2 regions of the Lysinibacillus sp. FSL R5-0849 genome follow, and region 2 is predicted to be linked to the other one. Evidence: predicted binding sites of a transcription regulator. Region 2 holds the regulator's gene; the other holds the start of a gene.
The links. The regulator CtsR, encoded in region 2, represses protease genes until heat stress. The targets are predictions, from matches to a motif close to ATGGTCAATAAAGGTCAAACA.
Positions count from the first base shown of each region.

Region 1 (12,854 bases), 710 kb from region 2:
TAAATAATTAGCTCGCTTGTCGTTAGTATTAAAATTTTCGGCTTGCCCCTCCACCTGCTGAAGAGCCGCCACCAAACCCTCCAAAACCGCCACCACCTGAACGTCCGCCACCAAAGCCACCAGGATAACCGCCGTAGCCTCTCCCACGAGGTCCGCCTCTTCCGCCTTTTGAAAAAGAAGAAAAAATGAGGACTATTATAACGATGACAATAATGAGCCAGATGGGCATTCCTTCCTCCTCCTTTGCACCTGCAGGTAATTCACCATTCCAATTATGCTCTTCAGCTACAGTACGAAAGACCTCCGCATATGTAGCTAGAAAGGCTTGATCATTATCACCTTCACTTGCAAAGGGATAAAATGCATTATCTAAAATACGCCCTAATTTACCGTCTGGTAATGCTCCTTCTAAGCCTTGACCTACAGCTATCACCACATCATTTTGGCCTTCGCCCTGTCCAAATGTAGCGAGTATAAGGACACCATTATTTTTCTCTTTGTCCCCAATGCCCCAGGAACGAATCATCTTTGTCGCATACATTTTCGCCTCCTGCCCATGAAGGCTATCAACGGTTACGACCATGATTTCAGCACCTGTCCCTTTATCTAATTGCTCTGAATAATGGTTTAGCTCCTGTTTTACATCTAAAGATAAGACATTCGCAAAATCATGGATATACGTATTTTTCATTGGTGAAGGTATTGCTGCTTTCGTCATAGTCATGCTAAAAAGAAGCACTGAGCAAACGATAAGCAGCTGTATAATACAACGCTTCATCACTGTGTACCCGATTGACTAAAATCAATAGACGGTGCTTGTTCGGCACCCGCAGCGGCTTTAAAGTATTCTTTTTGTTCAAATCCAAACATCCCTGCCATTAAATTGCCAGGAAAGCGTTTAACATGCTTATTAAATTGTTGTACTTCATTATTATAATCCTCGCGCGCAACTGCCAAGCGATTTTCTGTGCCAGCAAGCTCATCCATTAACTGACGAAAATTTGCATCTGCCTTTAAGTTCGGGTAGTTTTCCACGACTACTAGTAAACGACTAAGCGCACCAGATAAAGCATCATTCGCAACAGCTTGCTGTTCAGGAGTATTAGCATTGCCCATTTGAGCACGTGCGTTAGTAATATCCGCAATGATCTGTTGCTCGTGATTCGCATACCCTTTCACAGATTCAACCAAATTGGGAATTAAATCGTAGCGGCGTTGGAGCTGGTTTTCAACTTGCGCCCATTTGGAATCTACATTTTCCTCAGCTGTTACTAAACTGTTATATTTAGGAATCAATACTAAGGCTAACACGATAAGAATGATAACAATTATCCCAATTGGTCCAAACCATTTCTTCATTTTCTAAAACCTCCTTGACTTGCATTTCCTTTTGTTAGTCTACATTTTTGCCTTTGCATTTATACCGTATGAAAATCATTTGGCTTGACATACTAAATACTGCATCAAAAATTATATGAGGAGGCGTTTTTTTTGTCACAATCGTTTTACAATGAATCATCATCCAATCAAACAAATTTCAATCAACAACATAGTCTAAATCATGGTGGACACGAAATGATGGACATGCATGAAGCAATTGGTGAAATTATCGCTGGTATGAACCAAGCGATCATTTTACGTCCACAAGTAAAGGATCAAGAATTACTCAGCATTTTGGATCGCCAATATAATTTTACATTGGGTATGTATAATACGATTGTTGAGTCCTTTAAAACAGGTCATGATCCATCTGTTCCTACGGGACGTTACCAAATGGAAACAGGCAATGACTTTAAATATGGCTTAACTCCAGGCCAACCAAAAAAACCAATGCAAAACGCTAATGAAATTAATGATGAAGCCATTTCTGGTTTCTTACTAGGCGCTCAAAAGGGAGCAGCAAAATGTATGACGGCTGCTGCAACAGAAACGACAAACCCTGTTGTTCGTCGTGTTGTTGCTGATAGTATTCCCAACTGCATTGAAATGGCCTATGAATTATCCATTTACCAAAATAAACATGGCTATTATCAAGTGCCTCAGTACTCTCAACAAGATATGCAAACGATGCTTAATGCATACGATACAACCTCTAATCCCCTTCATTAAAAATCAAAAGGCAGTCCATGGTGATGAATTCTCATCATGGACTGCCTTTTCTCATTATAATACTTTTCCTAAAAATGCTTTCGTACGTTCACTTTGTGGGTTTCCGAATAATTCCTCAGGCAACCCCTCTTCCACAATATAGCCACCATCCATAAAGACTACTCGATCACCAACCTCACGAGCAAAGCCCATTTCATGTGTGACTACAATCATTGTCATCCCTTCAGCCGCTAGATTTTTCATTACATCTAACACCTCTTTTACCATTTCAGGATCAAGAGCTGAAGTAGGCTCATCAAATAGAATGGCCTTTGGCTTCATTGCTAATGCACGTGCAATAGCTACACGCTGCTGTTGTCCACCTGATAGCTGTTCAGGATAATTATAGGCTTTACTGTCGAGACCCACCTTTTTTAACAGCTCATGCCCAAGCTCTTCAGCTTCTGGACGACTCATTTTACGAATTTGCATGGGAGCCATCGTGACATTATCGATGACGTTCATATGAGGGAATAAGTTAAATTGTTGAAACACCATTCCCACCTCTGCTCGAATCTCATTGATATTCGTTTTCGGATCATTGATCTTCACATCTTCAATATAAATAGCACCGTCCGTTACTTCTTCTAGCATATTAATGCAACGTAAAAAAGTACTTTTTCCTGAACCAGAAGGCCCAATGACACATACAACTTGTTTTTCTTGGATTTCATAATCAATCCCTTTTAATACTTCTAGCTTACCAAAATATTTGTGTAGGTTCTCAATTCTTATCATCTTGCTTCCCGCCCTTCTGCCTTACGAGGGACATAACTATTGCTAAATCGTTTCTCAATAAATGCAACAATCTTCGTTACACCATACGTTAATATTAAATATAGTAATGCAGCAACAATATACGGTTCCCAGAAACGGAAGCTTGCACCTGCAACAACTTTACTAGCATATAGAATATCTGGTGCAGCGATGACTGTTACTAGTGAGGAATCCTTTAATAATGCTATGAATTCATTCCCTAATGGCGGGATCATGCGTCTAAAGGCCTGCGGTAAAATAACCTTACGCATCGCTTGGTTATGTGTAAGACCAAGAGAACGAGCGGCCTCCATTTGCCCCTTTGCAATACTTTGGATACCTGCACGGAAAATTTCTGCATTGTAAGCAGCACAGTTTAAAATAAGCGCGGTAATCCCTGAAACCATATACCCTAAAGAATGTCCAAAAATGGTTGGAATAACGGCTAAGTGTATTAATAAAATTTGAACAAGCATTGGTGTTCCGCGGAATAAATCAACATATAATTTTGATGGCCAATATATCCATTTTTTACTTGATAATTTCCCTAGTCCTAAAAACAGTCCTAAAAGAATACCGCCAAAATAACCACTAAGTGTCAAAATAAGTGTTACGCCAATACCTCGTATAAACATATCTCGGTAGTTCCAGACAATGTCCCAGCGTAGGTCAAAGATGTCCATCCGAAAACCCCATTTCCCCTTTAAAGTTACATCAATTAAATGAGTCGCTAGCATACTGCTTGGCGAGTGGCATTACCATATTATTCGAAATCAGTACCTGTAATTTCTTTTAATTTACCGTTTTCTTTAATCTTTTTCAGACCTTCATTTAATTTATCTAAAAGCTCTTTATTCCCCTTTTGAACCATAAAGCCATAATATTCTTTTTCGAATGCGTCATCTTGAATGACTTTAATTTTTTGATCTGGATGCGCTTTAATATATTCGTATACTACCGCATTGTCTCCAATAGCTGCATCAACATTACCATTTAGCATTTCTTGAATTGCGATTGGCTGACTTTCAAAAGCCATAATATTTGTACTTGCTTCACCTTGTAGCTTTTTAGCTGCCATATGGCCAGTAGCATTAATTTGTACGGACACCTTTTTGTCTTTTAATTCATCTAATGATTTAATCTTTGAATCTTCTTTCACAACAATTAATAATTGAGATTCATAGTATGGCTCAGTAAAATCGAATGATTCTTTGCGCTCATCTGTAATTGTAATCCCTGAAGCACCAATATGTGTTTCACCGTTTTTAATTGTTTGGAAAACGGGTTCCCAACCAATATTATTCCACTCTACTTCGAAATTCATTTCATCAGCAATTGCTTTTAAAATATCGACATCAATCCCCACAATTTTCCCTTTATCGTCAACAGATTCAAACGGTGCAAAAGTTGCTTCTGTACCTACTTTATATACTTTCTTGCCATCCGCACCTTCTGAAGGTGTGCTACCAGAAGAGGCATTGTCCTTTGTGCCACATCCTGCAAGTGCTAAAGTTAGCGCTGCTATCATCATAAGTAACATCCAAGCTGTTTTTTTCATTGCATTTCCCCCTATTTCGATAATTTTCCATCCTGCGTATTATTTTTCGCAATTCGGAAATGTTAGACTATTAGGTCAATTATATTAATATTATAGTATTTGCACAACAACTTTTCGCATAAAACTAAATATTTTTTCATATTAATTAATGGCAAAACCATTTATATAGAAAAAATAAGCATTAATAACAAGATATCGAACCTAAAACTAATATATATACAATAGAAGCGATGTCAAATTTCGATAAATTTAAACAAAAAAAAAAGAATCCCCTCAGAAAGGATTCTTTTTTCGGCTATTACTAGCCTTCACGGACAGTATGTTCACTAAAAAATAATTTGGAGTTGTTGCTTTCTTGAAGGTTTGAAAGGCATAAATAGGGGAATAATGCCAACTAGGACAGTATTCCCATTACTTTTCCTCTCTATCCCCACTAAGCAGGCTGCTAAACTACTTATTAGGAGATTGAGCTATTACAGTATATCAATATTCAGTAAAATGGCGCCCTCGGAGGGAATCGAACCCCCAGTGCAAGAACCGGAATCTTACGTGTTATCCATTACACCACGAGGGCAAAAAACACAAAAAAAAAGTACTCACCCTAGGCTTACGAAAAGCATGATGTAGATAATCCTCTTTTGAAGCATACCTGCAAAATAGTGTCCTGTACTTTCAAACTTATAACCTTACCTATTATACAAACGTATCACATATAATTCAACCATAGAATGCAAAAAGAATTTATTTTTTTTATTTTAATTAATTTCACTTTAGCAGGGTTAATATTTGACCTTCCCTGACTATAATGTGTATGATAAGGTTACAGCTGAAATAAACAATGTAGATTTCAGCAAAGGTAATCGAATTTAGTTTTTTGAAGGAGGATTTAACATGAATTTAATTCCTACAGTTATTGAACAAACAAGCCGTGGTGAGCGTGCATATGACATTTATTCACGTCTACTTAAAGACCGCATTATCCTTTTAGGAAGTGCTATCGATGACAATGTGGCGAACTCCATTGTCGCACAGCTACTTTTCCTACAAGCAGAAGATCCAGACAAAGACATTTCTCTTTACATTAATTCGCCAGGTGGATCAATTACGGCTGGTATGGCTATTTATGACACAATGCAAATTATTAAGCCAAAAGTTCAAACGATTTGTATTGGTATGGCTGCATCAATGGGAGCTTTCTTACTTGCTGCGGGTGAACCTGGTAAACGTTTTGCATTACCAAATGCGGAAGTAATGATTCACCAACCACTAGGTGGCGCACAAGGTCAAGCGACAGAAATTGAAATTGCTGCTAAACGTATTTTATTCTTACGTGAAAAATTAAACGGCATTTTATCTGAACGCACTGGTCAACCACTTGAAGTCATTGCAAGAGACACAGATCGTGATAACTTCATGACAGCTGAACGTGCAAAAGAATATGGTTTAATCGATCACATTATGCACCGTAGTACGGATAATAAATAATACTAAAAAGCCTCCCAGAAAATTACTCTGAGAGGCATTTTTATTTGTTTGTTAATCTTCATTTTCAATAATTGCAGCTAATGCTGTAACCGCTTGCTCGGCATCATTGCCTTCACTACTTAACGTTACTTCGGTACCTTTCGCAACCGCTAAGCTCATGACACCCATTATCGATTTGGCATTCACTTTTTTTTCATCTTTTTCTAGAAAGATATCCGCACTGAAACGATTGGCCTCCTGCACAAATAGTGCCGCTTGTCTAGCTTGTAGTCCTAATTTTAATTTAACCTGGACTCTTCTCTCGATCATTCTCAAAACTCCCCTTCACTACCGTTCATCTATTAGTTTTATCTTACCTTACTTACTAGCAAAAGAACAATAAGCGATTACGCATGACATTCATACCTGAAAAGTATGAAAACTTAACCACCTATTTTTTCACCGCGTCTTAATGCATCTGCTATTTCGTCTATTTTTCTTAAACGATGGTTGACACCTGATTTGCTGACGGTACCACTGGATACCATTTCACCAAGTTCTTTTAACGTAACATCTTGATACTCTACTCGTAATCGTGCAATTTCACGAAGCTTTTCTGGTAGTTGGTCAAGTCCAATAGAATTTTCAATAAATCGAATATTCTCTACCTGCCGTAATGCTGCTCCAATTGTTTTGTTTAGATTGGCTGTTTCACAGTTCACAATACGATTGACACTATTGCGCATGTCTCGCAATATCCGAACATCCTCAAATTTCATCATTGCCTGATGGGCGCCTACAATATTAAGGAAATCAGAAATTTTTTCCGCTTCCTTTAAATAAGTAACAAAGCCTTTTTTGCGTTCAATTGTTTTGGCATTGAGTTCAAATTCATTCATTAAATCCATCAATGCTTCACCATGTTCTTTATATAAAGAATAAATTTCTAAATGGTAGGCGGACGTTTCTGGGTTATTGACAGAGCCTCCTGCCAAAAATGCACCTCTTAAATAGGCTCTTTTTTGACCATTTTTTTTAATGAGCTTTCTTGAGATCGTATGATTAAATTGAAAGTCGTCTGAGATGATTTCTAAATCAATTAACAGCTCGCGCGCTCCTTCTCTTACACGGCAAATATATACGTTATTTTTTTTCAATCGCATTTTCTTACGAACTAGTAATTCCACATTGTACGGATACAATTTTTTCATAATCGTATATAGTCTTCTTGCAATTGCAGCGTTTTCAGTTTGCACGTCCAAGCTTAGTTGTTTATTCGCAAAGGATAATGAACCATTCATACGAATTAGGGCAGAAACTTCTGCTTTCATACAATGATTGTCCGCTTCTATTTGGGTTAATTCCTTTTTCGTTTCAGAAGCAAAAGACATATCACGCCCCCCTTTCAATCATAATTTCTATGTATATGTTCATCTTACCATATACAATAAACACTTTATGTTTCTATTATCGGTTCTCTTACCGATCATAAATACCGGCATAATCTACCAGCCACTCTGCAACATTCGTAGCATTATGTCGAACCGTACCATCTGATCGAATTGTAGCAATATCGCGTCTTATAACCTCTAATCCCATACTTTCAAGCTTTGCCACATCAAATGTCACTGGCTCTGCTCTTTCTTCTTTATACAATTCTTTTACTGGATTCGGCAATTCTTCATCATTAACTAAAATCGAATCAATAAAGGATGCGCCAACATGCTTATGTATGGCCGATACATGATCACCTGCTGTATAAGAAATGGTTTCACCTTTTTGTGTCATTAAATTACAAACATATATTTTTCTTCCTTTTGCTTTCACAACAGCTTCCCCAATCTCTTTGACAAGGAGATTTGGAATAATACTTGTGTATAAGCTTCCTGGGCCAATTAATATATAGTCTGCACGCTGAATTGCCCGAATAGCTTCTGGTAACGGTTGCACGTTTTCGGGTACTAAAAAAACGCGATCAATGCGTTTTGTCGCTGTCGGGACTTTTGATTCACCTTCAATGATTGAACCATCCTCTAACACAGCATGTAAGTTAATTTTTTTATTGGCTGCTGGTATTACACGGCCATGTACTTTTAATACCTTCCCCATCTCACTTATAGCATGGTTAAAATCACCAGTAATATCAGTAAGTGCTGTTAGCATTAAGTTCCCTAAGGAATGGCCACGTAAATCCTCTGACGCTGAAAAACGGTATTGAAACATTTGCTCCACTAGCGGTTCAATATCTGATAATGCCGCAATGACATTACGAACATCACCTGGTGGTGGAATATCATAATCATCTCGTAAACGCCCTGAAGAGCCGCCATCGTCTGCTACCGTCACAATAGCAGTAATATCAAATGGATGGTGCTTGAGCCCACGAAGTAATGTAGATAGTCCTGTTCCACCACCAATTACCACAAGCTTTGTTTGCTTTTTCCCCATTCACTCATTCCTTTCTACGATTAATATCACGATGCGTAATAACCGTATTCTCTTTGTTGGCTAAATAAGCCCCAAAAAACTCTGCTAAAGTTACTGAACGATGCTGACCACCTGTACAACCAAAAGCGATAACGAGTTGTGATTTACCTTCTTGTCGATAAAGAGGAATCATAAAGTCGAACAAATCCGTTAGTTTTTGTATAAGTATTTGCGTATCTTCCAAGGCTAAAACATAGGAGGAAACTTCTGTTTGAAGTCCCGTCTTTGGGCGTAGCTCTTCTACATAATACGGATTTTTAAGAAAACGAACATCGAACACTAAGTCTGCATCAATTGGCATACCATGCTTGAAGCCAAAAGACATAATGTTTACGGTAAAAATAGTATCTGCTTCACTGGCAAATTCTTTAACGATCTTTTCACGTAATTGCTTTGGTTTCATGTTAGATGTGTTATAAACAAAATTAGCACGGCCTTTTACTTCCGATAAAAGCGCTCGCTCTTGCTTTATACCATCTAAAGGTAAGCCACTTACTGCCAATGGATGGGCTCTTCTTGTTTCTTTATAGCGTCTTACTAATGTGGCATCATCTGCATCTAAAAATAAAATACGAGCTACAATGTCGCCTTCTTTTAGTATATGGTCTAACGCCCCAATAAGCGCATCAAAAAAGTTACCTCCACGCATATCCATCACTGCCGCAATACGTGTACTATTCTTTCCAGAATCTCTTAGCAGAGTTAAAAAAGTTGTAAGTAACGCAGGTGGTAAATTATCAATACAGTAATACCCTAAATCTTCAAAGCTTTGAATAGCTACTGTCTTCCCAGCTCCAGACATTCCTGTAATAATAACCAATTCATGTGTACTTTGTTGGCCTTCAACCACCACTGTCATGCAACTCCTTTATTGTTCTTTTGATATTTGTATTTTCTGATGAAGTAATTCAAAATTCGTTGTATAGTCAAACGTGCCATACTGAATACCTGATTGCGAAATAGCAAATTGTAAATTAGTGCGATCTCCTTCAGCCATTGGCAAATGTGCTAAATCCTCTACTGGGTGCCATGCAAGTTTACCTTCTCTAGTTTCTACAAACGGTATACCGTCTACATCCTTAGCAACAAATGTATAAAGCATCCATTCATCTACAACTTCATCATTTTCTTTAATGACCATCGTATAAACACCCTTTAGGTGTACATGTAAAGGTATAACATTTGTCTCTTCCTGAAATTCACGAATAGCAGCCTCAAAGATGGACTCACCGCTTTCCATTTTTCCACCCGGAGCAACGTACCAACCTCGTCTTGGTTTCTGAAGTAATAATACTTTACCGTCTTTTACGGCAATTAAATTTGCAATTCTTTGCATAGGCACACCTCTAATCACTTTTGCATTCTACTCTCCATTATAGCAAGACACAGCAAGATTTGTCCTCATTTACAACTCTCATACGTAGACATTTAACAATTTAGTTTTATCGAAGAATTTATTGAAAAAAAGCTCATGCTCTTTTCATGATCTATACAAATAAAAAAGTAGGTTGTTCCCACCTAATTGAGGCGGAAACAACCTACTAAACAAAATAAAAGGGGGATTGCTAATTACACTTTTAATCATACACCTTTTATATGTCATTCAAGTTACAACAATATTAAAACCACATTAAAATTGTATTTTTTTCCTTAAAATAGCCAAGTTATGCATTAATTTTCTCTAATAGCTCTTCTACATAATGCTGTACAGCTTGAGCTGCAATACTGCCATCACCAGTTGCTGTAACAATTTGACGTAGTGATTTTTCACGTACATCTCCAGCTGCAAAGATTCCTGGAATTGTTGTTTCCATATTATCATTTGTCAAAATATAACCAGCATCATTTAAAATACCTAAAGATTCAAATGGCTTTGTTAAAGGTAGCATACCGATATACACAAACACACCATCTGTTGTAAACTCTGATTCAGTTCCATCCACAGTTGATTGTAGTGTAACACTACCCACTTTACCATTAGCTTCATTAATTTCTTTTACTGTAGCATTCCAAATGAAATCAATTTTGTCATTTGCAAATGCACGATCTTGGAGGATTTTTTGTGCACGTAATTTATCACGACGGTGGACAATTGTTACTTTATCAGCAAAGCGTGTTAAATATACGCCCTCTTCTACAGCTGAATCTCCTCCGCCAACAACTACAAGATTTTTTTGTTTAAAGAACGCGCCATCACAAACTGCACAGTAGCTGACACCACGGCCGCCAAGTTCTTTTTCACCAGGCACACCCATTTTTTTATACTCTGCACCAGTTGTAATAATAATAGCACGTGTTTTATATTCTTTTGTACCTGATTTAATTGTTTTAAATTCTTCCCCGTCGATGATTTCTGTTACATCGCCATAGGCATATTCAGCACCGAATTTTTTAGCATGGTCAAACATTTTTGTAGAAAGCTCAGGCCCTAAAATTGTATCGAAACCAGGATAGTTTTCTACTTCTTCAGTGTTGGCCATTTGTCCACCAGGGATTCCTCGTTCAATCATAAGCGTTGCCAAATTAGCACGTGATGTATAAACAGCAGCAGTCATCCCCGCAGGACCTGCACCAATAATGACCACATCATAAATTTTTTCTTCCGACATAAATACTTCCCCCTAAACAGAATACTTTTTATCTTCATTCAACAAATAGTAGTGAAAGTGTAACGTCACCTACATATGATCCCAACTTACAATAGAGGGGATGAAGATAAACCATTGGCAACTAGCAAGGAGTAACACTCAAACGCAATGTTGCCAGGGCAAATTCTTGATAACGTTAGTATGTTCATCGTATGTGAAAGTATAAAGTTATTCAACTATGTTGCTCACACACTAATTATGACTGTCTGGTAAAAAAGCTAAAATTTCTTCAATATACTTCGATAAAGTGGCAACAGATACTCCATATTGTTGAGCTATTTCTTTTTTTGTCACCTTAAGCATTTGAGAAGATCTAAATAAATAATCATTTGCTCCTGCAATCGCTACAGGATTTGTAAAACGATAATTTTGAATTAAAGCTTGTTCACACAGGACAAACCACATTTGAAACATAGGTACAATCAATGATGATAATTTGCCATACTGCTCTAATAAAATTTCCGGCACATTTACAGCACGTAAAAAGCTGGCCTCTACTTTGTTTTTCTTATCAAATTCATGACCAAGTGCATAGGCTAAAAACAATTTCTCAAACGCACCGAATTGCTCGATATTGACCCATTTAGGATGGGCGATTATTTCTTGCTTATGAGCCGTATCCTTCAATAAAAATAAGCCAAAGATACGCTCACTTGAATAGCTACTTTCTAATTTTTCAACAATAAAATTTCGATCATGTTCCAACGCATCCAGTGCAAATTCGTTGTCTTGTTGGCGCCAAGGTTCAAAGCCCTCTTTATCTGGGTCTACCTCTAGCAGTTGACCCCAAGCACTTTTAGAAACTTCCTCATGCCCTGAAAAATAAGCAGCATGGGATAACCAGAAATAAAAACCTGCGTCGCCTACATAGCCTCTTTTTTGCATACTGCGCAACCATTTATAGGCTAATTCATATTGCCCTATTAAAGCTAATGTAGCACCTAGTTTATAACGATGCTCCCATGTATATGGCTGAATTTTAACAAGGATATTTAATAGCTCTTGCAAATCTTCTTCATTCTTTTCGTAATACGCAATCACCGTTAAGTTACAAAGTGCATGTAAGTTTCCCTTATTTTCACGTAGTACTGTATGTAAGAGAGCCTTCGCCTGTTCCTCTTCTCCAACATAAAAATAAGCAAGTGCAAGATTATTATAGGCCGACCAAAAGGCTGGTCGATCTTCAATTAAATCTTCTAAAATAGTAATAGCTTCAGGAAAGTCGCCCTTCTCCATATGTCGGCGAGCCTGTTCCTGACGATATAAATCCTCACCAGATCCTTCAAGCTCCTCAAATTCATCCTGCTCGAATGCGACAAATTCTAAAATTTCTGCTGCTTCATCTGCATATGCACCTTCAGGCTCTAGCTGCAAATACTCTTCAGCAAAGCGTTTTGCATCCTGCATGATGCCTACACAACCCGACACTTCCGCCATGTAAAAAATAATTTCCGGATTATCGGGGTCAATTTGATAGGAACGACGAAGCAGATCATACGCTTCTTCAAAACGTTGACCTTCTAACTCTACAATAGCAAGCTGCAAGATTATCATAGGATCATCTGGGCTAAGATCAACTGCACGCTGCAAATATTTATAGGCTTTATTCATTTGTCCACTGTTCATAGCTTGAATTGATTTTTTATAATAATAGTCGCCTGTTGGAATGAACGACACTATATTTGATTGGTTCTTATTTTGACGTTTCTTTTCCAATATATTTCCTCCGAAACAAGAAATAAGGAACGTATTAAACGTTCCTTTACACAGTAAACCCTATTATACCATACAAT
Region 1 covers NZ_CP152004.1:3,825,476-3,838,329, forward strand. Annotated here, with positions in the region: gene MKY80_RS18895 (TPM domain-containing protein) at 29-724, opposite strand; gene MKY80_RS18900 (LemA family protein) at 778-1,359, opposite strand; gene MKY80_RS18905 (spore coat protein) at 1,492-2,109, shown strand; gene MKY80_RS18910 (amino acid ABC transporter ATP-binding protein) at 2,164-2,886, opposite strand; gene MKY80_RS18915 (amino acid ABC transporter permease) at 2,883-3,587, opposite strand; gene MKY80_RS18920 (basic amino acid ABC transporter substrate-binding protein) at 3,668-4,462, opposite strand; tRNA gene MKY80_RS18925 (tRNA-Arg) at 4,962-5,036, opposite strand; gene clpP (ATP-dependent Clp endopeptidase proteolytic subunit ClpP) at 5,354-5,947, shown strand; gene MKY80_RS18935 (HPr family phosphocarrier protein) at 5,999-6,256, opposite strand; gene whiA (DNA-binding protein WhiA) at 6,370-7,317, opposite strand; gene MKY80_RS18945 (YvcK family protein) at 7,406-8,374, opposite strand; gene rapZ (RNase adapter RapZ) at 8,379-9,272, opposite strand; gene MKY80_RS18955 (8-oxo-dGTP diphosphatase) at 9,282-9,749, opposite strand; gene trxB (thioredoxin-disulfide reductase) at 10,078-11,022, opposite strand; gene MKY80_RS18965 (tetratricopeptide repeat protein) at 11,254-12,777, opposite strand.
Region 1: clpP (ATP-dependent Clp endopeptidase proteolytic subunit ClpP) is a predicted target of CtsR. The motif match lies at 5,246-5,266, and genes of this name have one in related genera.

Region 2 (12,854 bases):
CGTCTCAATTGTTTCATATGAAACATTAGATGACGCAATTCGACTTGTCAATGAGTCGGACCTTGGCTTAAATGCAGGTATTTACACGAATGTATTACCAGATGCCTTATATGCAGCCGATGAATTACAGGCAGGTGCTGTCATTATAAATGATGTTCCGACATTCCGTGTAGACAATATGCCATATGGTGGTGTGAAGATGAGTGGCTATGGGCGAGAGGGAATTAAATGGGCCATTGAGGAAATGACAGACATGAAATTTATTACGATGAAAAAATCGTTCTAAATTTGCATAAGCTCTTTTTCTACGATACGATGACGAAAGAACATACATGAAGGGAAGTTACAAGAAATATGACAAACAATGCTGTACCCATGAGCCAATCACGTACGGTTCAATCACGTCTCGTATTACCTCCAGACACAAACAATCACAATTCCATTTTCGGTGGAAGAGTGTTAGCTTATATTGATGAAATTGCTGCTATTACAGCGATGAAACATGCGAAGGGACTTGTAGTCACAGCTTCAATAGACTCAGTTGATTTTTTATCGGCTGCCCATGTAGGAGATATTCTTGAAATTGAAAGTATAGTTTCCTCTACAGGACGTTCTTCAATGGAGGTTTATGTTCGCGTTATTTCTCGCAATATAGAGACTGGTGAGGAAAAATTAACGACAGAATCCTTTGTAACAATGGTTGCAGTAAATGAAGAAGGAAAACCGGTACCTGTACCTGCCATTTATCCTGAAACAGATGAGGAAAAACGTTTATTTGAAACAGGGCCTGCAAGACGAGAGCATCGTAAACAAAAGCGTGCATTGCCACATTAAGGTTAAAGGGAGCTCCACCGCTTTAGGTGAAGCTCCCTTTGTTATATTACATATTCAATTCATTAACTACATTAATAAGTGAATCAGAAGAAGAGGAAACAAGTGTAGCCCCTTGTGATAGCTCAGTAATTAAATTAGAAATGGCTGAAATATCTCTAGATGTATGAACATACTGTTGTTGAATGCCGGATACGGCATCAGCTATATCATTAAATGATTTAGATAGGTTTTCTTGCGTATTGACGCTATGTTGAATTTTTTGATCAACATTAATAACTGAATTTGCCATTGTTGTAATATTACTTTCAGTTTCTTTAATGAGATGTGACACATTTTGCACGGCATTTTTCGTTTCTTCAGCAAGCTTCCGTACTTCCTCTGCTACTACCGCGAAGCCTTTTCCATGTTCCCCTGCTCGAGCTGCCTCAATAGACGCATTTAAAGCTAATAAATTTGTTTGATCAGCAATGCCCGTGACAAGTCCTACAATCTCAGAAATTTTTTGAGAGGAGGTACGTAACTGATTCATAGTTATCTCAAGGCTGTTGACACTTTGTAAAATAACTTGGATTAAATCATTTTGCTCTTTCAGCTGATGTTGCCCACGTCTTGATTTCTCCTGTGTATCTGCAACGAAGCTTAATCCCTGCTTGGTTGCCTCTGCAATATCATCCGTTTGCGAGGAAATGACTAACAACGATGCAGCTGTCTCTTCACTAATGGCGTTAAGCTCCTCAGCTGTACTTTGAATTGTCGTAACAAGGGCGTTTTTCGTTTGATCAGCGGCTGTTCGAATACGATCTTCCTCTTTTTCGTATGCCTCGATCACAAGCTGTTGCTCAAAATTAATGATTTTGCAAAACGCGTTAATTGCACGAATGGCATCATGCTTTGAGATATCCACTTCATTCACAAAATTTGTGAACGTAGAAGTAAGGGATTGGAAGGATGCTATATACCATTTGGATTGTAAGCCAATTCGAACATGGGTTTCAGCAATGGCTTTTCTTTCAGCGATATAGGCGTCATTAATATGACTTTCAAAAATATCGCTTAAATGCTTATGTAACGTAACTTTTAAACGATCTATATGCGAGGTTCTATTAATAATGTCTACTAAATCTTGGCTCAAGCTAATGGCTGCATAAAATTGCTCCACCATTGCAGGAATTAGATCCTTAGCTAACGGTTGTAGTTGCTTAATAATGGCTAAATCCTCAATTGTTAAATTTAAAAGCTGTAATTGCTTTTGAAGGTTTGGATGACTTAAAACATCTAATTGTACATGGCCCTTAAAATTTTCAGGTGTTAATGTAATTGAGTAGCTGGAACTGCTGTTTTTTGAAAACCAACTCATTATTGTTTGCTCCATTCTTAATATCCATAATAATTGTGAGTAAAATGCACTTCTGAATTTGTTAGGTCTGTAAATTTGATAAATAATTGGTATTAAATCTATTTTACTATTATTTGCTGAATATTTGGTTAAAAATTTGGTTATTTCTTTATTTTTTTACTTTATTGGCAGTCCGATTAGTGAGGCGAAGTAAATTTGAATTTAAATTGGGAAACCTGTAAAATACGAACTGTTTAAGGTGAGAAAAATTGAACGTGAAAGATTATAGGAGGAGGTACTATATGGAGAAAAAACGCTTTAAATTCGTTATTCCAGTCATGGTCATTGTTGCAATAGGTTCCGTTTACATGCTACGAAACTACTATGCGGAAGTACCACATATTGAACAGCTATTAATTACAATTTGCGCCGCTCTAGGGTCAGGGGTTTTAGCATACTTTTTATTCCCACAGCAGGGTGACAATAAAATTGACGACCGAGGTCCTTACTAATAGTAATAAATGAAGCTGCTCGTTTGATTGTTAAACGAGCAGCTTTTTGTGGGAATTAAGGCTTAAATAATTTAAACCAGCCTTTATGTTTAAAGATAGTAAGCATAGCGATTACAACAATAATCATAATACCGAGGACAATAAAATAGCTGTATCGTCCATGCAGCTCGGGCATATTATCAAAGTTCATCCCATAAACACCAGCAATAAAGGTTAGTGGAATGAAGATCGTTGAGACGATTGTTAGAGTCATCATTATGCCGTTCATGCGGCTTGAGCTCATAGCCATATAGCTATCTCGCATATCTGCTGTCAGCTCTCGATTTGATTCAACCATTTCTGTCAGTTTAAGAAGATGGTCGTATATATCTCCAAAATAAGCTCTTTCAGATTTGTTTAATGAAAAGCGGTAAGAATTAAGTACTCGATATAAAAGGTCACGCATTGGTAAAATGGCACGCCGCAAATCGAGCAAATCACTACGAAACTCGAAGACAATCTTCATGGCATTTACATTGCTTTGGTATGTAAGCTCGCCTTCAAGTGCATTTAAATGATCTTCAATTTTATAAACAAGTGGAAAATAACTATCAACGATTTTATCAATGGTTTGATACGTTAAGTAGACTGTGCCACGTTCCCAGTTTTTTGGCTGGCTTTCTAACATCTTTTGTACCTTTTCAATTTCGGGAACTGGGTTCTTATGGAATGTCACAATATACTTATTTGAGGCAAAAATATTAACCTCTTCTGCAGCTAAGGTCAGCTCGTTTAATCGATGAATGACGAAAAAATGGAAATCGTCATAAAAATCGAGTTTGGGTCGTTGTAATCGCATTAAGCAATCTTCAATAGCTAGTGGGTGAAAATGAAAAAATGAATCTAGCAAAGATTCTTCCTCTGCAGTAGGGCAATTAAAATCGACCCAGTACCATTCGAATTCTTGTTGATGTATGGATTCCAAAGGGAAATCTTTTAGTAATTGTTGTTTTTTTGTAATGCCAATGGTGCTTATCACAGCTTTCACCTCAAAGTTTTTACTACAAAATATATTTAATGTTCTTCTTTAAAGCATACCCATCCACCAAACAAAGTAGTGGCAAAAAATCGAGAAGGTTTTATAAAACCTGCTTCTTGTAATAATGTTAAAATCGCTTCCTCGGGCATAAATGACAGGGCCCGGATGGATTTTTCCATTTCTGCAACATCAGCTACGGAAAGCTTTGTATGTTGGAGCCAATAGGAACGCCATAAATCGAATTGCAGTTCCGTTTCAATAGTACCGGGTTGACCGTATTTCGAAACTAGGACAAACGGTGCGCCAGGTTGTAAATGGTTCCAAATTTCTTTTAAGGTCGATAGCTTATCTTCATAGCTTTGAATAAAATGAAGGACGAGTACACAACTAGCTGCATCAAATTTTATAGCAGGTAGATGGGTATCCAGCAAGGTTCCTTGATAGAATGACAGATCATTCGGTAAAGATTGGAGACGCTCCTTTGCTATATCAAGCATGGATTCTGACGGATCAATACCTGTAAATGACCAACTTGGTCTTCCATCTGCTAGCTGTAAAATTTCATTGCCACTACCTGCACCAACAACCAATATATCCGCATGCTCATGTAATGTGGAACGATAAAAAGTTTGTATTAAACGAAGCATTGCATCATAGCTTGGTAGAGTACGGCGAATCCCCTTTTCATATTCATTTGCTAATGTGTGGTTGAATTCCATTTCTCATCACGACCTTTCAAAAATTTTTAAAAAAACTCACTTTAAATTGAAACTATTACGGGTATAGTTCCGTAAATAGTAGTACATAAAACGATAGATAACGTATAAAGAAAGGGTTGATATATATGGAGAGTAAATGGTCTAAAGTAATCATACACGCAAGTTCGTTTTTTGCGCCATGGTTAGTTCCCATTATCTTCTTTTTAGTTAGTTCGGATGAGGAAGTGAAGGCAATTTCTATTCAAGCTATTCTTTTCCAACTTGTCATGGCAATTTTACTTGCTGTTTCTGGATTCTTAAGCATTTTCATTATTGGCATTCCATTTTTAATTGTTTTCGGTATTATGCTATTTGTAGTACCAATTATCGGTATCGTCAAAGCATTAACTGATGAGCCTTGGCGTTATCCAATTGTAGGTCGTTGGGTATAATTTTTATAGACGCAAGTATATGCTAGTTGCATATTCTTGCGTTTTTTCTATGGATAAAAAGGGTACATTAGGTGTAGGAAGCAAAAAGATATGCTCGATAACGACTAATTAGTGCTATTTTCTACGCTTGAATATAGTTTTTTAGCCTTTTCATTTTTCTCTAGGCGAAATCATTGCAATTATTTTCAAGCGTTTTGTATAATATACTCAAAGAAAGTCAAAGATAGTCAAAGTCAGTGAAGCAAGCGAGGTGTATTCCTAAAATGCGTAATATATCAGACATCATAGAAGGTTACTTAAAGCAAGTACTTGAATTAGGTGGAGAAGGGCATATTGAAATAAAACGTAGTGAAATTGCAGACAAATTTCAATGTGTACCATCACAAATAAATTATGTCATTAATACAAGATTTACCGCCGAGCGAGGTTACCTTGTGGAGAGCAAGCGAGGTGGTGGTGGATACATTCGAATTTTACGTGTCCGCGCGAATTCACAGATTGATTTAATCGACGATGTTCTCCAGCATATTGAAGGTGGAGCATCGCAAACAATGGCAGAAGATTTAGTATATCGACTTATCGATGAGCAGGTAATTTCAAAGCGAGAAGCGAAATTAATGTTAGCAGCAATTGATCGCTCAACAATCGATTTACATCTCCCTCTAAGAGATATAATTCGTGCAAAAATATTACGGGCGATGCTGACAACTATAAAATATGAGCAACAGAAATAGTGAGGTGATGGAAATGATATGTGAACATTGTAAACAACGTAATGCGACAGTTACTGTAACACAAGTTCAAAATGGGCAAAAGGTGGAGCACCATTATTGTGACGTCTGCGCCTCACAGTTCCATCCATTTCATGCAGAGTTTAAACAAGAGCCAGTTTCCATACAACAGTTATTATCAAACTGGTTTGGCTCACCTACATGGCAAAAGGTAGGAGAAAAACAACAAACACAGCCACAACAGCAAACATGCCCACAATGTGAATTTACGTATAAGCAATTTTTAAAAGAAGGTAAGTTTGGTTGCCCAAGCTGTTATGACACTTTTAGTGAGCATTTACCTAAGCTCTTTAACCGCATACAGGCGGGCCCCCAACATATTGGGAAAATGCCTGGTGCCCATAGCAATGTGTATGTCATTAAAAAGCAAATAGAGGATATCCGTAAACGTATGAAGTTCGCTGTAGATGAAGAGCAATTCGAAGAGGCAGCAAAGCTTCGAGATGAAGTCAAAGAGCTTGAGAAGCAGCTACAATTTGAAGGTGGTGATGTGTCTTGATAATTGAATCATTTTTAGAGCGTGCGACACCTACTTGGATGGGTATCGAAGACGATTATTCTGATATTGTCATTAGTACACGAATTCGCCTTGCTCGAAATTTAGATGGCTATCGTTTTCCACTATCGTTTTCAGAGAACGAGGCTTTACAGGTGGAACAGGCAGTTACACATGCAGTAAGCGATAGTCCAACCCTTCAAAATGATTATGCATATTTTGCTATCAATGATCTAACACCTTTACAACGTCAAATTCTTGTAGAAAAGCATTTGATTAGTCCGCAGCTTGCCAAAAAAGAGCAGGTGGGCTCCGTGCTTCTGTCACAAGATGAATCCGTGAGTATTATGGTGAATGAAGAGGATCATTTACGCATTCAATGTATGACAGCGAGTTTCCAGCTTCAAAATGCCTATGAACAAGCGAATAGAATTGACCGTATTCTAGAGAAGGTATTACCTTATGCTTTTCGAGATACGTTTGGCTATTTAACAAGCTGTCCTACGAATATTGGTACTGGGCTACGAGCATCTGTGATGATGCATTTACCTGCTCTTACGTTAACGGGACAGATGAATCAAATTATAAATGCGATGACACGCCTAGGTATGACCGTAAGAGGTATATATGGTGAAGGAAGCGAAAATTTAGGTAATGTTTATCAAGTGTCCAACCAAATTACACTTGGAAAGACAGAAGAAGATATTTTAGCAGATATACAAAGTGTTGCTGAAAAAATTATCCAAAAAGAACGGCACGCGAGAGGTAGATTGATGGAAAAGGCCGAGCTGGCTTTAGAAGATCGAGTTTATCGAGCTTTAGGTACCCTTACGTATGCAAGAATTTTAACGAGTGAGGAAGCGGCTACCTGTCTTTCGAATGTTCGTTTAGGAGTCGACCTACAGTTGATTGACGGTATACTCGCAACAACTTTAAATGAGTGTGTCGTCAGTATGCAACCAGGTTTTTTACAGCATTATGCAGGTGAGGCATTACCGCCTGCTGAACGTGATCGTGTACGAGCTGAAATGCTTCGTGAGGCATTATTTCAAACACACACGAATAAGCCTAATAATGGGGAAAAAGGAGAGGATTTATATGATGTTTAATCGTTTTACACAACGCGCGCAAAAAGTATTACAGCTTGCTCAGGAAGAGGCTATTCGTTGGAAGCACGAATCCATTGGTACAGAGCACATTTTATTAGGGCTTATACGTGAAGGCGGCGGTATTGCTGCAAAAGCGTTAGAAGCTATTGATATTAGTCCTCAAATGATTGAAGCTGGTATTGAAGAATTAGTCGGTAAAGGGAAAGAAGATGTTGGTCCAATAGTTCACTATACGCCACGAGCGAAAAAAGTAATTGAACTATCGGTTGACGAATCACGTAAATTAGGTCATTCGTATATCGGTACTGAGCATTTACTGTTAGCACTTATACGTGAAGGTGAAGGTGTAGCAGCTCGCGTCTTAAATAATGCAGGTGTAGGCTTAAATAAAGCACGTCAGCAAGTTTTATTATTATTAGGAAATAATGATAACGCGCAGTCTGGTCAACAAGCGGCACAAGCGGCGAATACCCCAACATTAGATAGTTTAGCCCGTGATTTAACGCAAATTGCCCGTGAAGGTACGTTAGATCCTGTTATTGGTCGAAGCAAGGAAATTACACGTGTTATCGAGGTATTATCGCGTCGTACAAAAAATAACCCTGTCCTAATTGGTGAGCCAGGTGTTGGTAAAACAGCAATTGCTGAAGGGTTAGCACAGCAAATTATTAATAATGAAGTACCAGAAATTCTTCGAGACAAACGAGTGATGACGCTTGATATGGGAACTGTCGTTGCTGGTACAAAATATCGTGGTGAATTTGAGGACCGTTTGAAAAAGGTAATGGATGAAATTCGCCAAGCCGGCAATATCATTTTATTTATTGATGAATTGCATACTTTAATCGGTGCAGGTGGTGCAGAAGGTGCGATTGACGCATCAAATATTTTAAAACCGTCCTTAGCCCGTGGTGAGCTTCAATGTATCGGTGCGACAACGCTTGATGAATATCGTAAATATATTGAAAAAGATGCAGCATTAGAGCGTCGTTTCCAACCGATCCAAGTGGATGAACCAACGGTGGAAGAAGCTATTCTCATTATTCAAGGTTTACGTGACCGCTATGAAGCACATCACCGAGTGAAAATTACAGATGAAGCAATTGAAGCAGCGGCAAAAATGGGTGATCGATATATTTCAGATCGCTTCTTACCGGATAAAGCAATCGACCTTATCGATGAAGCGGGTTCAAAGGTTCGCTTACGTTCATTTGCGGTGCCACCAAACTTAAAGGCACTTGAAGATAAGCTTGAAAATGTTCGCTCGGAAAAGAATGCTGCTGTATCAGGTCAAGAGTTTGAAAAGGCTGCAGCACTTAGAGATACTGAGCAAAAGCTTAAAGATGAGATTGAAGCTACACGCAAGAATTGGAAAGAAGAGCAAGGCAAGGCCGAGTCCAAAGTGACTGTAGATGATGTTGCAGCAGTTGTATCGATGTGGACAGGAATTCCTGTAGCTAAAATCGCTTCTGAAGAATCTTCGAAATTATTACAACTTGAAGAAGAGCTACACAAACGCGTTGTAGGGCAAGGCGAAGCGGTAGAAGCTATTTCACGTGCGATCCGTCGTGCAAGAGCGGGCCTTAAAGATCCAAAACGACCAATCGGTTCATTTATTTTCTTAGGTCCTACAGGTGTTGGTAAAACAGAGCTTGCAAGAGCACTTGCTGAAGTGATGTTTGGTGACGAAGATGCTATGATTCGTGTCGATATGTCTGAGTACATGGAGAAACATTCGACTTCTCGTTTAGTAGGTTCGCCTCCAGGCTATGTAGGCTTTGACGATGGTGGTCAATTGACTGAAAAAGTCCGTCGTAAACCATATTCTGTTGTCTTACTAGATGAAATTGAAAAAGCACACCCTGATGTTTTCAATATTCTACTGCAAGTTCTTGAAGATGGACGATTAACGGACTCTAAGGGTCGTGTAGTAGACTTCCGCAATACAGTAGTCATTATGACTTCAAATGTTGGCGCGGATGCACTTAAATATCAAAAAAGTCTTGGTTTTAATGTTGGTGGCGCAGATTCTAAACATAACGATATGAAGAGTACGATGCTTGAAGAATTGAAAAAAGCATTCCGCCCAGAATTCTTAAACCGTATCGATGAAATGATTGTCTTCCATTCATTAGAAAAAGAGCATTTAAAAGAAATCATTGCGATGATGGGGAATGCTCTAACAAAACGTTTGAAAGAACAAGATATTTCACTAGAATTAACCGATGCAGCGCTTGAAAAAATCGCACAGGAGGGCTATGACCCTCAATACGGTGCACGTCCACTACGTCGAGCACTACAAAAACAAGTGGAAGACCGATTATCAGAAGAATTACTAAAAGGTAATGTGGAGAAGGGTAATCATGTTGTCATTGATTATGTAAACGATGAATTTATTGTGAAGAAAAAAGAGGGAGTTTCTATCTCTAAATAATTTCGAACGAAAGACAGTGAGGCATTAAGTGCCAAGCTGTCTTTTTTTTTGTACAATTAATATAAGAACAAATATTCGAGGTGAAAGAAAGTTGGCAAAGAAAAAAACGAAATTTGTATGTTCAGGCTGTGGCTATGAATCAGCAAAATGGATGGGAAGATGTCCAGGGTGTGGGGAATGGAATAAGATGGTGGAGGAAGTAGAAGTGATTGCGAAAGGACCACGTGGGGCTTTCCAGCATTCTGCTACTGTTACTCAAAAGGCAATCCCTATCATTCAGGTGGAGGCTAGTGAAGAGTCCCGTGTAGCGACAGAAATGGGCGAGCTGAACCGTGTATTAGGCGGCGGTATTGTGCCTGGCTCTCTAGTATTAATAGGTGGTGATCCAGGGATTGGGAAATCCACTTTATTACTACAAGTTTCAGCCTTGCTCTCTAATAAAGGTCATCGTGTGCTGTATATTTCTGGTGAGGAATCTATCCGTCAAACGAAGCTACGTGCGGAGCGTTTGGGGGTAATTTCACAAGAGCTGTATATTTATTCTGAAACAAATCTTGAGTTTTTGAATCAAACGATTGAGGAAGTACAGCCGAAATTTGTCATTGTTGATTCCATACAAACCGTCTTTCATCCAGAGGTAACAAGTGCGCCAGGTAGTGTCTCACAGGTCCGTGAGTGTACAGCTGAGCTTATGCGAATTGCTAAGACAAAAGGAATTGCGATCTTCTTAGTTGGGCATGTTACGAAAGAGGGGCAAATAGCAGGGCCTCGTATTTTAGAGCATATGGTGGATACAGTCCTGTATTTTGAAGGGGAAAGGCATCATAATCATCGTATTTTACGAAGTCAAAAGAACCGCTTCGGCTCTACAAATGAAATTGCTATATTCGAAATGCTACAGGGTGGGCTAAAAGAGGTTTTGAACCCATCTGAGCTGTTTTTACAGGAGCGTTCACAAGGAGCTGCGGGCTCCACGATTGTTGCCTCAATGGAGGGAACAAGGCCAATTCTCGTTGAAATTCAGTCGCTCGTAACGCCTACCAGCTTTAATTACCCTAAGCGGATGGCAACAGGGGTTGATCAAAATAGAGTGCAATTACTGATGGCCGTACTTGAAAAGCGTATGGGTCTCATGCTACAAGCGCAGGATGCATATATTAAAGTTGCTGGTGGTGTGAAATTGGACGAACCCGCCATCGATTTAGCTGTTCTGACAAGCATCGTTTCTAGCTTTAAGGATCAGGCTGTGCGAGCAACGGATTGCTTTGTTGGTGAGGTAGGTCTGACAGGAGAGGTGCGCCGAGTATCCCGTATTGAGCAACGTGTCATTGAAGCAGCGAAGCTTGGTTTTAAAAGAGTATTCATTCCTACATCCAATATAGGTGGATGGGATTTTCCACAAGGGATTGAAATTATCGGGGTAGAAACGATAAAGGATGCATTAAATGCCTGCTTTAGAGAGTTATAGGAAAAACCATGCATGTTAGATATTATTCTGACATGCATTTTCCTTCATTTTTGAAGGAAAAAGAGGAAACTCAAGTAAAGGGATAGGCGTCCTAGTTAATGCATGGTGAAGGTGAGATGGAAAATAGAGATTAAATAATGATAATTTGATGGGCTGATGAAGGATTTTCTACAGTAAACTATGTATAATCTTAACTAACAATAGGAGGTGACAGCTTGTGAAAAAATTTGTTCAAATTGCTTTTTTACTGATTGGAGGAGCGTTGGGCCTTGTTTTCTTACCGCCATTATACGAATTGCTTCATTTATCATCTAATCCTTGGCTTGATAATCCTTACGTATCAGTAGCATTAGGAGCGCTTTTACTGTTTACATTGTCATTTGCGTTTTCCGATTATTTTGTGAAGCTCATTAGCTGGATGGAAGAGGTCCTGTTTAAGGTCCCTGTCGGAGATTTATTATTCGGTACGCTTGGCCTAATAATAGGGCTAATTGTAGCGTATTTCTTAGGCTTTGCTATTAATAGTGTGCAGTTCCCCGTTGTTACAGAGGTGCTCCCTATTATCCTGTCATTTGTATTAGGATATTTAGGCTTCCGTCTAGGTTTTAGAAAAAGGGATGAATTAATACAGCTTTTTACTTTACGTAGTAATCATACGAAGAAAAAAGCTGCTGAGGGTGCTGAAATTCCAGAAGTGCGAGGAAGTTACAAATTGTTAGATACAAGTGTCATTATTGATGGTCGTATCGCAGATATTTCTGAAACAGGATTCATCGAAGGGGTTCTAGTGGTGCCTCAGTTTGTCCTTACAGAACTTCAGCATATTGCCGATTCTTCAGATACATTAAAGCGTACAAGAGGTCGTCGAGGTTTAGATATATTAAAAAAGTTACAGGATGAACGTAAGACAAATGTAGAGATTACAGATGAGGATTTTGAGGATGTGCAAGAGGTAGATTTAAAACTTGTACGACTGGCAAAAAAAATGGGTAACGATACTCAGATTGTCACAAATGATTTTAACCTTAATAAAGTCTGTGAGCTACATCATGTGAAAGTATTAAATATAAATGACTTAGCGAATGCCGTAAAACCTGTCGTGATTCCAGGTGAAGATATGCAGGTGGTAGTTATTAAGGATGGGAAAGAGCATAATCAAGGGGTCGCTTATTTAGACGATGGTACGATGATTGTTGTGGAAGGCGGTCGTAGCTATATAGGACAGGCCATAACAGTAACAGTAACGAGTGTATTGCAGACGTCAGCAGGTCGTATGATATTTGCGAAGCCGAAGGACGATTAGGATGTGAAAAAATGCAGTATGAAGTAGTTTTACCTGCCGCAGGAAGCGGTAAACGTATGGGGGCAGGACAAAATAAATTATTTTTAAAACTTTTAAAGAAGCCTATACTGATACACACGTTAGAGGTCTTTCAACAAGATCCCTTTTGCACAGGTATTTGGCTAGCGGTAAAACCGGAGGAGCGTATCTATATTCAAGAATTACTCGATGAATATCGCATTACGAAAGTCAAAGGTTTACCTGATGGTGGGGCTGAACGACAGCATTCTGTACATTCATGTATGAAGGAAATGCAACAGGTAGACATTGTGCTTGTTCATGATGCGGCACGGCCTTTTATTACACATGATATTATTGCAAATCTTGTTCAAAGTGCCCACGACTTTGGTGCAGCTATTGCAGG
Region 2 covers NZ_CP152004.1:4,530,819-4,543,672, reverse strand. Annotated here, with positions in the region: gene MKY80_RS22625 (aldehyde dehydrogenase family protein) at 1-286, shown strand, start outside; gene MKY80_RS22620 (acyl-CoA thioesterase) at 355-834, shown strand; gene MKY80_RS22615 (globin-coupled sensor protein) at 881-2,191, opposite strand; gene MKY80_RS22610 (hypothetical protein) at 2,473-2,682, shown strand; gene corA (magnesium/cobalt transporter CorA) at 2,738-3,700, opposite strand; gene MKY80_RS22600 (class I SAM-dependent methyltransferase) at 3,736-4,419, opposite strand; gene MKY80_RS22595 (DUF4870 domain-containing protein) at 4,545-4,850, shown strand; gene MKY80_RS22590 (CtsR family transcriptional regulator) at 5,114-5,584, shown strand; gene MKY80_RS22585 (UvrB/UvrC motif-containing protein) at 5,598-6,140, shown strand; gene MKY80_RS22580 (protein arginine kinase) at 6,137-7,246, shown strand; gene MKY80_RS22575 (ATP-dependent Clp protease ATP-binding subunit) at 7,236-9,680, shown strand; gene radA (DNA repair protein RadA) at 9,772-11,148, shown strand; gene MKY80_RS22565 (PIN/TRAM domain-containing protein) at 11,366-12,451, shown strand; gene ispD (2-C-methyl-D-erythritol 4-phosphate cytidylyltransferase) at 12,463-12,854, shown strand, end outside.